DNA from 2 places in the Rouxiella badensis genome. Region 2 is predicted to be linked to the other one. Evidence: predicted binding sites of a transcription regulator. Region 2 holds the regulator's gene; the other holds the start of a gene.
The links. The regulator PhoB, encoded in region 2, activates phosphate uptake and scavenging genes when phosphate is short. The targets are predictions, from matches to a motif close to CTGTCATAAAACTGNCNNAT.

Region 1 (6,962 bases), 1.1 Mb from region 2:
GGTCACGCAGAGGCACAATCAGCATATCGATGTGTACCGTGTTAATCAGCTGGCGTGCCGAGGACATCAGCTTGCTCCAAAAGTCCTGATGATGGCCACACAACACGAGATCGACGTCGTATTGTTTGATGGCATCAACCAGCACCTGAGCCAAATCGCCGCTGCCGCTTAGGGTCTCTGCAATAGGATAACCGGCGTTATGTGACAGTTCGCTCAGTGCGTTGTGCGTTTCTTCAGAGATACGTTTTTGCATGTCACCGAGGTTGACGTCTATCAGGCCGGTATAGAGGTCCGAATAATTGACATCAACGTGGATAAGAGACACTTTGGCATTGTAAGGTCTGGCAAGGGAGACCGCTTTCTCAACCAGCACTTTACTCTCTGGTGACAGGTCCACCGCAATGAGGATATGTTTATAAGCCATAAGAAACTCCTTCCATAAGTCATTTAACGTTTATTCGGATTATCGGGGTGTCGTCCAGTACTGCCGTATAACCACGACTTTCATAAACTAATGTTGCATAAACAACAGTCTAAAAACTTAACCTACCTCAAGTATAGCCATAAAACGTCTACTTATGCCGGACTATTCTCCAGGCGAATGGTTTGCATCACATTGTTCGAACAGGCTTAGCGACAGAAATATTCTTTTTTTGTCCCCCGATTTATATTTCATTTCCTACACTCAATAATAAGCGGGAGTTCGGCATATTGCCTCTTTTCGCAAGTGAAGCGAACGCTGAGTTGGCTAGCCCGGAAAGGGTCTGGGGGGCGGGCATAAAATTGCCCAGGTATCGGGTAAAAGGCGGTGAGAAAGGGCGAAAGGCTTACAGGTCGCTGACGGTAAGTATAGATGTCGCCGTAAGGGGGAATCATGATCAGTCCCATTGCGCTATTTTGGGCTTTATGTGTTGTATGTGTTGTGAATATGCTGCGCTACTACTCTTCTCTTCGTGCGTTGCTGGTGGTGTTACGAGGATGCGATCCGCTGCTTTATCAGTATGTTGACGGAGGAGGATTTTTTACCGCGCACGGGCAGCCCAGTAAGCAAATTAGGTTAGTGCGTTACATCTATGCGCAGCGCTATGTTGATCATCACGACCCCGAGTTTATTCGTCGTTGTGAAAGGGTTCGCGGACAATTTGTGCTAACAACAGGGTTATGCGGCTTAATCCTCATCAGTATGTTGGCGATGCTGATTTGGTATTAAATCCGATAAAAAAGGACGATGAATGAGAGTTAAACGACAGTGAGTCTGAATATTGAGGCAAAAAAATAAAGGCGGCGCACTTAACATGCACCGCCTTTTTTACGCATAAAGTCCGTTAAATCAGCTTCAGCGCCAACCAGTACAGTACGCCTGAGAGCAGAATCGACACCGGCAGGGTGAGCAACCACGCCAGCGCGATGTTCTTAATGGTCTTGCTCTGTACGCCACCGCCGTCAACTATCATGGTGCCCGCAACCGCAGAAGAGAGCACGTGGGTGGTTGAAACCGGCATACCGGTGTAGCTCGCCACACCAATAGAAACTGCGGCAGTAACCTGTGCAGAGAGACCCTGCGCATAGGTCATGCCTTTTTTGCCAATCTTCTCACCGATGGTGGTCGCGACGCGTTTCCAGCCAATCATGGTACCCAGAGCCAATGCTAATGCAACGGCAACGATAATCCAGATAGGCGCGTATTCAACGGTTTGCAGCAGATCGCCGTGTAAATCGTTGAGGAAACGCTTATCGGCAGCGCTGGTTTCACTCAGCTTAGCCGTTTTATCTACCGTATCGGAAACACACATCAGCAGGCGACGCATCTGGCTACGCTGTTCCGGCGCGAGTTCACTGTAGCTTTGCAGGTTATTCAGCATTCCCTGAGTACGAGAAAGTGCTTCAAGCGCAAGGCTGTCATTACAGTGGAACTCGACGGGCGTCTGAGTGCTGCTGTCTGTCGGCGCAGGTACCAGCGGAGTCAGGGCAACCACGTGCTGTAGGGTATCCGTATGCTGCTGATAGTACTGTTGCAAATGCGTCACGGCATCACGGGTGCGGGTGATGTCATAACCGGTAGCGTTCATATTCAATACGAAGCCAGCAGGAGCAACGCCAATCAATACCAACATAATCAGGCCAATGCCTTTCTGACCGTCGTTCGCGCCGTGGGAGAAACTTACCCCAATAGCGGAAAGGATCAGAGCAATGCGCGTCCAGAATGGCGGTTTTTTCTTGCCGTCCTGCTTCTCACGTTCAGCCGGCGTCAGATGGATGCGCTGACGCTTTTTGTTCCCGCTCCAGTAACGGCGGAGCAAGAAAATCATGCTTCCCGCGACAATCATACCCACCAGAGGCGAGATAATTAACGACAGGAAAATGCTAATCATTTTCGGGATGTTAAGGGCATCGATAATCGAGCTGTGGGTCATTAACGCGTTGGTCAGACCTACGCCGATAATGGCACCGATGAGCGTATGGGAGCTGGAGGCCGGCAGGCCGAAATACCAGGTACCCAGGTTCCAGATAATCGCCGCCAATAGCATAGAAAACACCATAGCGAGACCATGAGCAGAACCCACGTTCAACAGCAAATCAGTAGGAAGCAAGTGGACGATGGCATATGCCACGCTCAAGCCGCCAAGCATGACGCCAAAGAAGTTGAATACGCCAGCCATCACAACGGCAAGTTGCGAACGCATAGCGCGCGTATAAATCACAGTCGCGACTGCGTTTGCTGTGTCATGGAAACCGTTGATGGCTTCGTAGAACAGCACAAACAGCAATGCGAGAATCAATAACAGGCCGGTATGGAAATCCAACCCGGCGAATAAATGCAGCATAATTGTTACGCCAGTTTGTGGACATGAACGCCGCGCATTATCTGCGAGAACAGGGTGAGTGGAAAAGGAAAATATGACATTTTTTTGACTAAAGATAGGTAAAAAATCAAGGGTATGCAAAGTAAGGCTTTGAAACCTATTGAGTTAAAAGGCGTTTTTCTTCTGAAACATTTTCTTACCAGCGCGGATTAATGTTTGAGAATCTAGCTTATAGACGCCGCAGAGCTTACAATCTGGCACGCAACAGGCTGAATTGACGCTTTTTTGCACAGCGTTGGCATTTATCCCCGCCGTTTTAACGCGTAATCACTTTTTGACGTGTGAAAGTTATAGAGAGAGGTTTTTGTGGAACAGTACGACGTCGTAGTCATTGGTGCCGGTGCGGCAGGAATGTTTTGCGCAGCGCAGGCGGGCCAGGGCGGCTGCAAGGTACTGTTGCTCGATAATGGCAAGAAGCTAGGGCGTAAAATCCTGATGTCCGGCGGCGGCCGCTGCAATTTCACGAATATGCACACTGAACCGGCTGCCTATCTTTCTGAAAATCCGCATTTCTGCAAATCCGCGCTGGCGCGTTATACCCAGTGGGATTTTATCGATCTGGTCAACCGTTACGGCATCGCCTGGCATGAGAAAACGCTGGGTCAACTTTTCTGTGATGATTCTGCTCAACAGATTGTGAGCCTGCTCGAACAAGAATGCCAAAAAGGTAAGGTCACCTTCCGCTTGCGCAGTGAGATAAGCGCGGTTGAAAAAACTGAACAAGGCTATGCGATTCAGGTGAATGGTCAAGAAGTGAGCACTCGCTCACTTGTAGTGGCGAGCGGGGGGTTATCCATGCCAGGATTAGGTGCCTCGCCGTTTGGTTACCGCCTTGCCGAGCAGTTTGGCCTCAAAGTATTGCCCACCCGTGCCGGTCTGGTGCCTTTTACCCTGCACAAGCCGCTGCTTGAACATTTGCAGACGCTTTCCGGGGTCTCAGTTCCGGCGGTGATGACCGCGGCAGACGGCACTGTTTTCCGTGAAAGTATTTTGTTCACCCACCGTGGACTCTCTGGACCCGCCGTTTTACAGCTTTCGAGCTACTGGCAACCTGGCGAGTTTGTGAGCGTTAACTTACTGCCTAACCTAGACCTTAGCGCATTTCTTAACCAGCAGCGTCAAGATCATCCTAATCAGAGCCTCAAAAATACGCTGTCGTTGCATCTGCCTAAACGGCTGGTGGAATGTCTACAAACGCTGGGACAGCTTCCTGAAGTCACCCTAAAGCAGCTTAATGTGCCGCAGCAGGCGGCACTGATTGAGCAACTGCAAAACTGGCAGGTTCAGCCGAACGGCACCGAAGGCTATCGCACCGCCGAAGTGACTCTGGGCGGCGTCGACACGCGCGCGCTGTCGTCAAAAACCATGGGCGCCAACGCGGTACCGGGCCTGTATTTTATCGGCGAAGTGGTTGATGTCACCGGCTGGCTTGGTGGCTACAACTTCCAGTGGGCCTGGAGCTCTGCCTGGGCCTGTGCTCAGGACTTGATCAACCAGCGTAGCGCTTAAGCCTAATTTAACGGCAGTCTGTCGAGTATGGCCTGCGCGGTATTCACGTCGGTGACCAGGGAGTTTATCATCCCCGAGCGCACCGCACCGATGATGCCCGCCGCCTTTTCTGGCGTCGCGGCCACGCCGATGGTCAGCGGCGTACGGCGCAGCTGTTCGACCGAGGCGGCAATCATCCGCTCTTCACCTTCCCAATGCAGAATCTCTCCGGACTCGGTGATGTAGTGGCGCAGCACGTCGCCATTGGCATGGCTGAGCGCCTGTTCACCCGGCGTTGCGGTGCTGCTCTCACTCGGACGAGGTTCGTGCGTCAGACCAATACCGACGATCGCCACGTCCAGCCTGTCCCACAGTGAAATAATTTCCTGCACGCTGGGATCGCGTAGAAACGCCTCGCGCAGTTCCGGGGAGGAGATATAAGGCGCGTGAAGGAAATAGGGCGTTCCCTCCATCTGCTCGGCCGCTCGGCGCACGAATTCGGTTATCTGAAAATGTGGTGCGGCCTGCTGCATGCCGCCGTTGAGCGCCACGGTCAATACGCCCGGCAGGCGCGGCAGTCCGGCCAGCGTCACCTCTCGCACTGCACGACCCCAGCCTATCCCTAATACCGAACCCGCGCTCAGACCTGCCTGCGACAGCAGCGAGGCCAGTGGCGTGCGCAAAGAGTCCAGAACGTTGTTTGGGGGCGCGTCGACGACGTAGGCGTGTTTAAGCCCGAGGCGCTGGATAAGATCCGCCGTCATGTTTTCAGGTGAAGATAACCCAATGACTTCTATACGAACAATGCCCGCGGCTCTGGCTTTATTCAGTAGACGAGAGATGGTTGCCGTCGAGACATCCAGCTTGCGGGCAATCTCGACCTGCGACATATCGGACTCGTAGTGCAGCTTTGCCACCATATGCATTAATGTGCGCGTTGCTGCAATATCTTGCAAAATTGGCTCTTTCAGCTTGAAATTCCTTTCTGTAATGAATTACACTCAAAGCGTTGGTTGAGGAATTATTGCTCAATAGCCGTGATAAAGCAATGTTCCACACAGGGGTTAAACCCTTTAAAACCGGCATTGTTCATGAATTTTCGGCCTCCCTTGCTCACAGGGGAAACGACAGAGCGTCCAGTGTAATCGAGATTTTTTAATCTGTAATAAATTTCACGCAAAGGAGAGTTTCATGTCAAAGTTGTCAACTTCAGAATTACGTGGCTATCAGCAAATTTGTGGCCAGAACGGTGCGATGCTGGTTATCGCCTGCGATCAGCGCGGAGGTATGCGCACCTTGCTTGCCAGCGACCCACAGCAGCAGGCTTCCATCTCCGAAAAACAGTTAGGCCTGATCAAGGCCGACATCACCCAGTATCTTGCCAGCAAAGCGTCCTGCGTACTCGTCGATCCTGTCTGCGCGGTTCCGCAGTTGGTCGATGATGGCATTATTGCCCGCGATACCGCGTTGCTCATCGGGCTAGACGCCTCCGGTTGGGACACTTCTGCGCAAGGCTATCGCCTGTCGCGGTTGGCTAAAGACGTTGATGCGCGTCGTGTGCGTGAGCTAGGCGCCACCGGCGGAAAAATCATGGTGTATCTGCGCTCTGACAAACCGGAAGCTAATCGTCACAATATCGAGATCCTGCATAAATGCATTAAAGACTTCAGCGGTGAAGATTTGTTGCTGGTCGTCGAGTTCCTGACCTATAAGCTTGATAGCGAAACGGACGAGGAATATAAAGCTAAGGTGCCTGAACTGATTTACGGGGGAACGCAAATCTGCCTCGAGGCCGGTGCAAAAGTGCTGAAGCTGCCGTATCCGGGGTCTAAGCAGGCCTGTGCAGATATCACTAAGCTTGCCGGAGACGTGCCGTGGGCTGTACTGTCAGCAGGGGTCGACCACGCCACCTTCCTTAAGCAGGTTGAAGATGCCATGAGTACCGGCGCATCGGGCGTGATTGCCGGACGTTCACTGTGGAAGGACTGCATCTCTCTGGATCACGCCACCACCAGAAACAAGCTGGAAACGGTCGCGGTTCCGCGCTTGAAAGAGCTACAGGCAGTCATCCAACAATATTATAAGGCGGCCCAAAAGGGTAAAAACGCCTCAACCGAACAGGTGGAACATGTCTGAGAGCAGAGAAGGGGTTAACGCCGATACGCTGGGCACGCCGGGCAAACGGGTTATTCTGGTTAATGGAATCCCTGCCTCGGGTAAAAGCAGTCTCGCCGTTGCACTTTCTGCTAAGACCGGCTGGTTACCGCTGTCGCTTGATGGCATTAAAAATCCGTTTCTCCAGCGAATCGAAGGTGTAGACCGCGCGTTTAACCGTAAGCTCGGGCAGGCCAGTTATCAGGTTATCTGGTCTATCGTGGCGGATGCGCCGCAGGGCAGTACTTTTATTGTTGATGCCTGGTTCGGTTTTCAGCCCAAAGAGGTGCTCAGCGACTATCTGACTCAGGCGGGTGTCACCCAGATTTTAGAAATTTGGTGCCAGGTATCGGCAGAAACCGCAGCTGCGCGTTATGAGGCGCGATTAGGCGAGCGTGTCGCGGGACATTTAGGTGCAGAATATATTCCTGAATTAAAAATATTAGCTGGAAAAGC
Region 2 (9,327 bases):
CATCCCCAGGAACTTACATCAGTAAGTGACTGGGGTGAGCGAAGGAAGCGAACGCCGCTGTAGTCCTCGCTTAAAGCGCAGAGATTTCGAGCTACAGCAAGGCAGCGACTAAGCTCATCCCCAAGAACTTACATCAGTAAGTGACTGGGGTGAGCGAAGGAAGCGAACGCCGCTGTAGCTCGAAAGATCAAGCTTTACCAAATCTTAGCGGCTAAATCGACCACTAGCTTCAGCTTATCCCACTGTTGCTTCTCGCTCAGACTGTTACCTTCTTCGGTAGAAGCGAAGCCACACTGCGGGCTCAGGCAGATCTGGTTGATGTCTAGATATTCGCTCGCTTCCTTGATACGTGCTTCCACGTCTTTCGCCTGCTCTAGCTCACCGGTTTTGGTGGTAATCAGGCCCAGTACTGCCTGCTGGTGACCCGGCTTGATGAAGCGTAGAGGCTCGAAGCCGCCTGCACGTTCGTTGTCGTATTCCAGGAAGAAACGGTCGATGTTTACGGTACCGAATAAGATTTCGGCTACCGGCTCATAACCGCCTTCGGAAATCCAGGTTGAGCGGAAGTTGCCGCGACACACATGCAGACCAATGATCAGGTCGTCAGGCTTGCCTTCAATCGCCTTGTTTAATACGCGCGCATAAGTTTTGGCCAGCACCTGCGGGTCATCACCGCGTGCCACAATCTGCTTCTTCTGATCTTCAGAGCACAGGTAGGCCCAGACGGTGTCGTCCAGCTGCAGGTAACGGCAGCCTGCGTCATAGAAGGCTTTAATCGCGTCACGGTAAACCTGCGCCAGATCTTCAAAGTAGTCTTCCAGGTTTGGATATACGTTTTTTACCGCATCGCGGTTATAACGAAAGTGCATCACGCTTGGGCTAGGAATGGTCATCTTCGCTACCGCGTCGCCGCTGATGCTTTTCAGGAAATGAAAATGCTCCAGCATTGGGTGGTCGCCAAAGGCAATCTTATCGACCACTTTGATACTGCGTGATTTAGTCTGCACGCCGTTGAACTGAATCCCCTGCTCTGCATCATAACCTTCAACGCCCTGCAGGCCTTCGAAGAAGTCAAAGTGCCACCACGCACGGCGGAATTCGCCGTCAGTGACCACTTGCAGACCGGCTTCGCGCTGCTGTTCTACCACACGACGGATTTCGGTGTCTTCCACCGCACGCAGCTGCTGCGCATCGATTTCACCGTCTTTGAACTGCTGACGGGCTTTTTTCAGTGCTTCCGGACGCAGGAAGCTACCAACAACTTCGGCACGATAGACTGGGTTTGGCTGTGACATTTTCAACTCCTGACAAACGCCTCGGCGCGTTACGCCGCTGCAATTAATTAAAGGGTAGCCCAAGGTCAAAGCGAGTTAGTTCACAATGTGAATAGTTACTTTGAGTGATATATAGACTTCTGGATGTCTAAACGGCTTAAAGGCTATGCTGCCATGAATAGTCTTCATCACAAAACGAGTAATTTTCACATCACTTGAAAAATATTCATGATCACGTGTGATGATTTCATTTTGAATGAAATCGACGAGGCATTTTGCGGGAGAGTGAAAAAGAAAACGGGCCATCAAAGGACCGTTTAAGGGAAGCGTCAGTGCTTAACACGCTGGTTCTCAGCGGGTGCGTTAGTGACTATCAGCCGGTTAGGCAGCGTGAACATAAAGCGGGTACCGACACCGACCTCACTGTCAATATCCAGACGGGAATGATGATGGCTCAGTGCGTGCTTCACGATAGCCAGCCCGAGGCCGCTGCCACCGGTCTGACGCGAACGCGCCTTGTCTACCCGATAGAATCGCTCGGTGAGACGCGGAATATGCTGCGGAGCAATGCCCGGCCCGTTGTCACTGACCTGAAACTGTGCGCCCTGCGCCGTCTGCTGCCAGCTCACCTCAATGCGCGTGCCGGGCGGCGTATGGTTCACCGAGTTATACACCAGATTCGATACCGCACTGCGCAGCTGCTCGTCGTTGCCAAACACCTTGAGATGTTCGTTAATCTTGAACACGATTTCGTGGCGTCCAGCGCTCAGCGCAGCAACCTCGTGCTCCAGCATGCCCAGCATGCCCGGGATATCGACTTTTTCCTGTAGATCGATATTAGTGGCAGCCTCGATGCGCGACAGCGTCAGCAGCTGTTTGACCAAACCGTCCATCCGCCGCGTCTGCTCCTGCATGGTGTCCAGTGCCTTGCTGCGGAAAGGCTCCTCCAGCGTGGAATCGTCCATCATCTCCAGATAGCCCTGCAAGACGGTCAACGGTGTGCGCAGCTCGTGGCTCACGTTGGCGAAGAAGTTGCGTCGGGCCCCTTCAAGCTGGCGCATTTGCGTCACGTCGCGAGCCACCATTAGCAGTTGTCCTTCCGAATACGGCATGATTCGAAACTCGACGTAGTGCTCATTATTAAGGTGCAGCGTCAGCGGGCGGGTAAAATCTCGACTCTGCACCCAAACACGCAGTTCAGGATAGCGCAGCAGGTTAAACAGGTGCTGGCCGTTGTCTTCCGGCCAGCGGAAGCCCAGAAGCTCCTGAGCCAGGCCGTTACACCAGAAAATATTGCCCTCTTCGGTGGTCAATACCACGGCATCAGGGAGCGATTCCGCCCCGCTGCGAAAACGTTTAATCAACAGCGCCAGCTCGCGTCGCCGGCGGCGATTTCGCATCTGCATCTGATTAAGGCCATAGAACAGCGGTTCCCAGCTCCATAGTCCACTAGGAGGGGTAATGCTGCGATCGAGCCACAGCCAGTGGGAAAGCTTTAGTTGGTTAAAATAGTTCCAACCCAGCGCCGCCAGCACGGAAGCCAGCAGCAGCCAGGGCAGATAACCAATAAAAATGGCGAGGATAAGCGCAGGACAGCAGAACATAAATAGTTCACCAGCCAGACGCCTCCAGGATAATCGTTCTAACACACAGTATCTCCGCTGTGAGTGATAGAGATGCCTACCCAATATCTTTCATGTTGCCTGCGCATCTGCAACATGAAAGATGAAGGGTATTAGTAGCGAGTCGAGAACCTGTAGCCTGTTCCGCGAACCGTCTGGATCATGCGGTCGTGCCCACTGGTTTCCAACGCTTTACGCAGGCGACGGATATGCACATCAACCGTGCGATCCTCTACATAAACGTTAGTGCCCCAGACGTTATTGAGCAACTGTTCACGGCTATAGACGCGCTCAGAGTGCGTCATGAAGAAGTGCAGCAGTTTGAATTCGGTTGGGCCCATGTCCAACGCCAGCTCGTTCGCCATAACGCGATGCGAGGATGGGTCAAGGCTAAGGCCTTGCATATCAATGACTTCCTCGACCGCCATCGGAGAGATGCGGCGCATAACGGCCTTAATACGGGCCACCAGCTCTTTGGGAGAGAAGGGTTTGGTAATGTAATCATCGGCGCCGACTTCGAGCCCACGCACACGGTCTTCCTCTTCACCTCTTGCTGTGAGCATCATCACCGGAATATCTCGGGTCAGCGCTTCGCGTTTAAGGTGTTTGATAAACTGAATGCCTGACCCACCGGGCAACATCCAATCCAGCAAAATTAACTCAGGGTAAGGTTCAATCAGACGATTGACCGCCGAGTCGAAATCTTCAGCTTCAATGGCCTGATAACCATTCTGCTCAAGCACAAAACAAACCATTTCACGGATCGGTGCTTCGTCTTCCACAACTAATATGCGTCTAGCCATTTTGATAGCCTGCCAAATAAGTTAGCGAACTTAATTTTGATTTCGGGCGTCATTATGCGTCACTTTTGTGACAGATTTATGAAAAGAATTTACGCTGCGTTTAAGTGTAGCCAAGGCGTTATTTTTGACCCAGGCATTTGTCATTGAAAAGGTTTTTCGGCGACAGCCACTACCCTCGGCGTTTATACTTATCGCCTGTTACCGCCACCGCGAGCCCCCCATGCGACTCATTCATACCTCTGACTGGCACCTCGGTCAGTACTTCTTTACCAAAAGCCGCGCTCCCGAACATCAGGCCTTTCTCAACTGGCTGATTGAACAGGTTGAACAACATCAAATAGATGCGGTGGTGGTCGCGGGGGATATTTTCGATACCGGCTCGCCGCCAAGCTACGCGCGCGAGTTGTATAACCGCTTTGTGGTCGACCTTCAGCGCACAGGCTGTCAGCTCATCGTCCTGGCAGGGAATCACGATTCCGTCGCCACCTTAAATGAATCGCGCGAGCTGCTTTCCTGCCTGAATACCCAGGTGATTGCCACCGTCGGCGAAGATCTGTCGCGTCAGGTGCTGACCCTGAAAAATCGCCAGGGGCAACCGGGGGCGATACTTTGCGCTATCCCGTTCCTGCGCCCGCGTGACCTGCTTTCAAGCCAGGCCGGACAGTCCGGCAACGAGAAACAGCTGGCGTTGCAGGAGGCCATCGCCGCGCACTATGCCTCGCTTTATCAGGCGGCCTGTGACAGGCGCGATGAGCTCGGCGGCGCCCTGCCGATTATCGCCACCGGGCACCTGACTACCGTGGGCGTCAGCACCTCCGACTCGGTGCGCGACATTTACATCGGTACGCTCGATGCATTCCCCGCGCAGGCCTTCCCGCCGGTCGACTACGTTGCGCTCGGGCACATCCACAAGGCGCAAAAAATTGCCAAAACTGAGCATATTCGCTACAGCGGCTCACCGATTCCGCTCAGTTTCGATGAAGCCAGCAATGAAAAGAGCGTTTACCTGCTCGATTTCACCGCCGAGAAGCTCAACGCCGTCGAGACGCTGGTTATTCCTCGCTCACAGCCGATGGAAATTATCAAAGGGACGCTGGCCGAAATCGAAAAACAGCTGCTGCCGTATGCCGGCCTCGAGAACGGGAAAGTGGTCTGGCTGGATATCGAGGTCGCGACACAGGACTATCTCAGCGACATTCAGCGGCGGGTGCAGCAGCTTACCGACCCGCTGCCGGTCGAAGTCGTACTGCTGCGGCGCAGCAAGGAGCAGCGCTTGCTGGGCCTGCAACAACAAGAGAAAGAGACCTTGAAAGAGTTGAGCGTTACCGAAGTCTTTGAACGGCGTCTGGCGCAGGAAAATGCTCCCGAAGAGGGTCGCCAGCAGCGCATCCGCACGCTGTTTTCTCAGGTGCTTGAACAGGTTGAGAGCGGTCATTCTGCGGAGGACGTCGCGCCGTGAAAATCCTCAGTCTGCGCCTAAAAAACCTCAACTCGCTGGAAGGTGAGTGGAAAATCGATTTCACCGCCGAACCCTTTGCCAGCAACGGTCTGTTTGCTATTACCGGCCCGACCGGGGCGGGGAAAACCACCCTGCTCGACGCCATCTGTCTGGCACTTTACCACCAGACGCCGCGCCTTGACGTCTCGCCGAGCCAAAATGAGCTGATGACCCGCCACACCGCCGAATCGCTGGCGGAGGTGGAGTTTGAGGTCAAGGGCGTTGGCTATCGGGCGTTCTGGAGCCAGCGCCGCGCGGGGAATTCTCCGACCGGCAACCTACAGGCCCCCAAGGTCGAACTCGCGCAGTTGGCCGACGGCAAGATATTGGCTGATAAGGTCCGCGACAAGCTGCCGGCTATCGCCGAATTGACCGGCCTCGACTTCGGCCGTTTCACCAAATCAATGATGCTCTCGCAGGGTCAGTTCGCCGCGTTTCTTAATGCCAAGGCCAACGAGCGCGCAGAACTGCTTGAAGAGCTGACCGGCACCGAGATTTACGGACGCCTGTCGGCTCAGGTTTTCGAGCGTCACAAGCAGGCAAAAGTCGAGCTAGACCTGCTGCACCAACGCGCCGCAGGTATCGAACTGTTGAACGACGAGCAGCGCCAGCAGCGGGAGCAGGAACTCGCGCAGTTGGGCCTGCAGGAAACCGAATTGAGTCAGCAAACGGCACTGCAACAGCACGGCCTGAACTGGTTGCAGCAATGGCAAAGTAACCAGCAAAAGCAGCAACAGTACCGCCAGCATGTTGCCGACGTGGCGCAGCAAAAACAGCAGGCACAGCCGCAGCTCGAGCAGCTTGCCCGCAGTGAACCGGCCGAAAAGCTCCGCCCGTTGCTCAACGAACGGTCGCGCTGTCAACAGCAGCAGACCGAGTTACAGCGTCAGATAACGCAGCTGAGTGAACGGCAACAACAGCTGCAACAGGCGAAAAACCCGCTCACTCAGGCGCTGGGTCAGGCGCTAGAGAACCAGCAACAGCAGGCCGCCGAGAAGCAGCGTCAGGAAGAGCTGATTGAGCAACAGGTTCAACCGCTGGACGTCAAAATAGAGGCTTTACAGGCGAAGCTAAACGAGGACCGCGAGTCTCATCTTAAGCAGCAAAATCAGCTGCATGCGTTGAACGAGTCGCGGAAAAAGTGGGTGTCCGAGCAGGCGGCGTCGGCGGAAAAAACCCGTCAGTTTCAGGCCACTGAAGAAGCACTCAAGGCCGCGTTAAACACCCAGACTCAGCAGCACAGCGTGCTCGAGGCTCAGTCTCCACAGGCCACTTTGCGCAGCCAACAGGCAGAGCTTGCCAGGCTGCGTCCGGTGCGCCTGCAACTTTCAACCCTACAGCCACTCTATCAACAACTGTCGCAGCGTATCGAAAGGCAGCGGCAGGAGTACGCGGCGCGCCAGAACGAACTGACCGAGTCAGAAAAGCAGCTTAGCGATGCACGCGAACAGTATAAAAAGCAGAAACAGCATCTCAACGATGTAGAAAAACTGCTGGCACAGGAGCAGCTGATTGTTAGCCTTGAAGCGGAACGCGCACGGCTACAAACCGGCTGTCCGTGCCCGCTGTGTGGCTCGACGACGCATCCGGCCATCGAGGCCTATCAGGCAGTCAGTCCCTCCGAAACTGCGCTGCGCGTACAGAAAATGCGTGAAGAAACCGACAGACTGCAGACCACCGGCACACAGCTGCGCACGCGCACCGAAGGACTGCTTGAGCAGCAAAAACGGCTACAAAGCGCCCTGCAACAGGACGAAAAACAGCAGGCTGAATATCTCGAACAGTGGCAGCAGGCCTGCGGATCACTGATCCTTGGCTTTACCCTGCAAGACGGCGAGGCGCTGCAACACTGGCTCAGGGAATGTGAAGAAAAAGAACAGCAGTGCCAGCAGTTGATCCGTCAGCATGATGACGTCGTGCAGGCCGTTCAACGCGCGAAGGAAGCGTTGTACGCAGCGCAGGCCGAACAGGCTCAGGTTAAAGAACAGGCCGTGGTTCAAAACGAACGTGCTCTGACGCTGCACAAGCAGCATGCCGAGGTTCAGCAGCAGGTCGAGCAGTTAGCCAAGACACTGGCCGAAAGTGAGCAGTTACTCACGCAACTGCGCAGCCAGCGCCATAGCCTGTTTGGCGAGCAACAGGTTAAACAGGTCCGCGAACACCTGCGCCAACAGCAACAGGCAGCAGAACGGGCGCGCCATCAGGCTCATGAGCAATTGCAGGCGGTGCAGCAACAGCTCGACCAGCTCGGCGGCCAAGTGCTCAGCCTGCAGCAGAGTCAGCGCCAGTGCGAGACCGACCTGCTACGGGCGCAAACTCAGTGGCAGCAGGCGCTGGCGTCCAGCGCGTTTGACGATGAAGAGGCCGTTAATGCGGCACTGATTGACGAGTCTTTACGCCAGCAGCTTCAGGCGCTGAAAGACCGGCTCAGCCAGCAGCAAGTCCAGAGTGAGGCGTTGTTGCAGCAGGCCAGCGAGCAGTTGGAACAGCATCTTCAGTCGCGCCCAGCCGGTATCGATCAACATACCAGCCGGGCCGATGCCCTGGCGGAACGGATAGCCGCGTTGAACGCCCAGCTGCGAACGATGCAGCAGCGTCAGGGCGAACTGCGCAGCCAGCTTGAGAGCGACAGCCAGCGCCAGGCCGGGCAACGGGCGCTGTTTACGCAGATTGCCCAGTCGCAGGAGCTGTATGACGACTGGAGCTACCTCAATCAGATTCTTGGCTCAAGCGACGGTGCCAAGTTCCGCAGGTTTGCACAGGGATTAACGCTGGAGCATCTGGTTTATCTGGCCAACAGGCAGATGGACAAACTGCACGGTCGCTACCTGCTGCAGCGCAAAACCAGCGATGCACTCGAGCTTGAAGTGGTCGATACCTGGCAGGCCGACGCAGTGCGCGATACCCGCACGCTCTCCGGCGGTGAGAGCTTCCTGGTGAGTCTGGCGCTAGCGTTGGCGCTGTCGGATCTGGTCAGCGACAAAACGCGCATCGACTCGCTGTTCCTCGACGAAGGCTTCGGCACGCTCGACGCCGACACGCTCGACACCGCGCTGGACGCACTCGACAGCCTGAACGCCAGTGGAAAAACCATCGGCGTAATTAGCCACGTCGAGGCGATGAAAGACCGTATTCCGGTGCAGATAAAAGTGAAGAAAGTAAATGGATTAGGGATCAGTCGGCTGGACAATGCGTTCAAGGTAAACGACTAGCTCATTGCGGGGGCCGCCGAATTCTCCTCGGCGGCCCCCCTTTCATCAGGCGTTTTCTTTCTCTGTTCGGCAACTCAGCGCCGACAGCAGAATCAGCGTTGAAAATAGCACAATGTACTCTTCAGAAATCAGCAGCACGTCGGTCAATCCATAAAGGAAGGCCGACAATGCCACCATAGACACCGGATTCAGCAGCAGCCCCGAAATGCCGTTACGGAAAATCAGCATACCGAAGAAGAACAACAGGGTCGCGATACCAAAAATCCCCGACAGAGAGGCAGTCTGAATAAACTCGTTGTGCAGGTGAACCTGGATGTAACGCAGCGCCCAAGAATTTGGCTGATTATGGCTCAGCAAATACTGTTCGATCCGCTGGTTACGCCCGGTCTCGGTTTGCCCGAACGGATGCTGTTCAAAGGTTATCAGCCCCATTTTCCACATCGTAAAGCGCGACCCCAAGGAGGTTTGATCATCGCCCTTCTCGTAGAGATGATACTCGCTCATCGTGACGTCAAAGCGTGACTGTACAATCGACCAGCGCGACCCTACCCCCACGACGGCTACCACTAATATAATCAGTATACTCAGTGATTTAGCGGTGAGTTTCTTGTCCTTCCACAGCATCGCCAGCACCAGCAGGACCACCAGCAGCAGATGTAATACCATCGCTGAACGCGTCTCGGTGAGGAAAATAACGTACAACGACACCAGCGACATCAGCAGAATAGCGAGATATTTTTTCGACGAGGTGCAGCTGCGGCCAATCAGCGTCATGACCGACAGCGCGAGCGCACTATAGGCATAGGCGGTCATCGTGGCGCGGTTGATGCCGAGGATGATGCGTTCGGGGTCAGTGAAATGTTGCCAGATGCCATAAACGCTGGCGGCGGCAAAGGCCACAAATAGCGACGCCAAGGC

Region 1: the regulator PhoB is predicted to act here: its motif matches at 2,897-2,916, upstream of pitA (inorganic phosphate transporter PitA).

Annotation. Positions count from the first base shown of each region.
Region 1 covers NZ_CP114062.1:4,252,450-4,259,411, forward strand. The annotation lists gene uspA (universal stress protein UspA) at 1-424, opposite strand, end outside; gene uspB (universal stress protein UspB) at 875-1,210, shown strand; gene pitA (inorganic phosphate transporter PitA) at 1,326-2,825, opposite strand; gene O1V65_RS19585 (BaiN/RdsA family NAD(P)/FAD-dependent oxidoreductase) at 3,171-4,373, shown strand; gene O1V65_RS19590 (sugar-binding transcriptional regulator) at 4,376-5,308, opposite strand; gene O1V65_RS19595 (tagatose-bisphosphate aldolase) at 5,544-6,488, shown strand; gene O1V65_RS19600 (P-loop nucleotide/nucleoside kinase family protein) at 6,481-6,962, shown strand, end outside.
Region 2 covers NZ_CP114062.1:3,113,942-3,123,268, forward strand. The annotation lists gene O1V65_RS14440 (cobalamin-independent methionine synthase II family protein) at 195-1,295, opposite strand; gene phoR (phosphate regulon sensor histidine kinase PhoR) at 1,604-2,923, opposite strand; gene phoB (phosphate response regulator transcription factor PhoB) at 3,010-3,699, opposite strand; gene sbcD (exonuclease subunit SbcD) at 3,920-5,158, shown strand; gene sbcC (exonuclease subunit SbcC) at 5,155-8,409, shown strand; gene O1V65_RS14465 (O-antigen ligase family protein) at 8,455-9,327, opposite strand, start outside.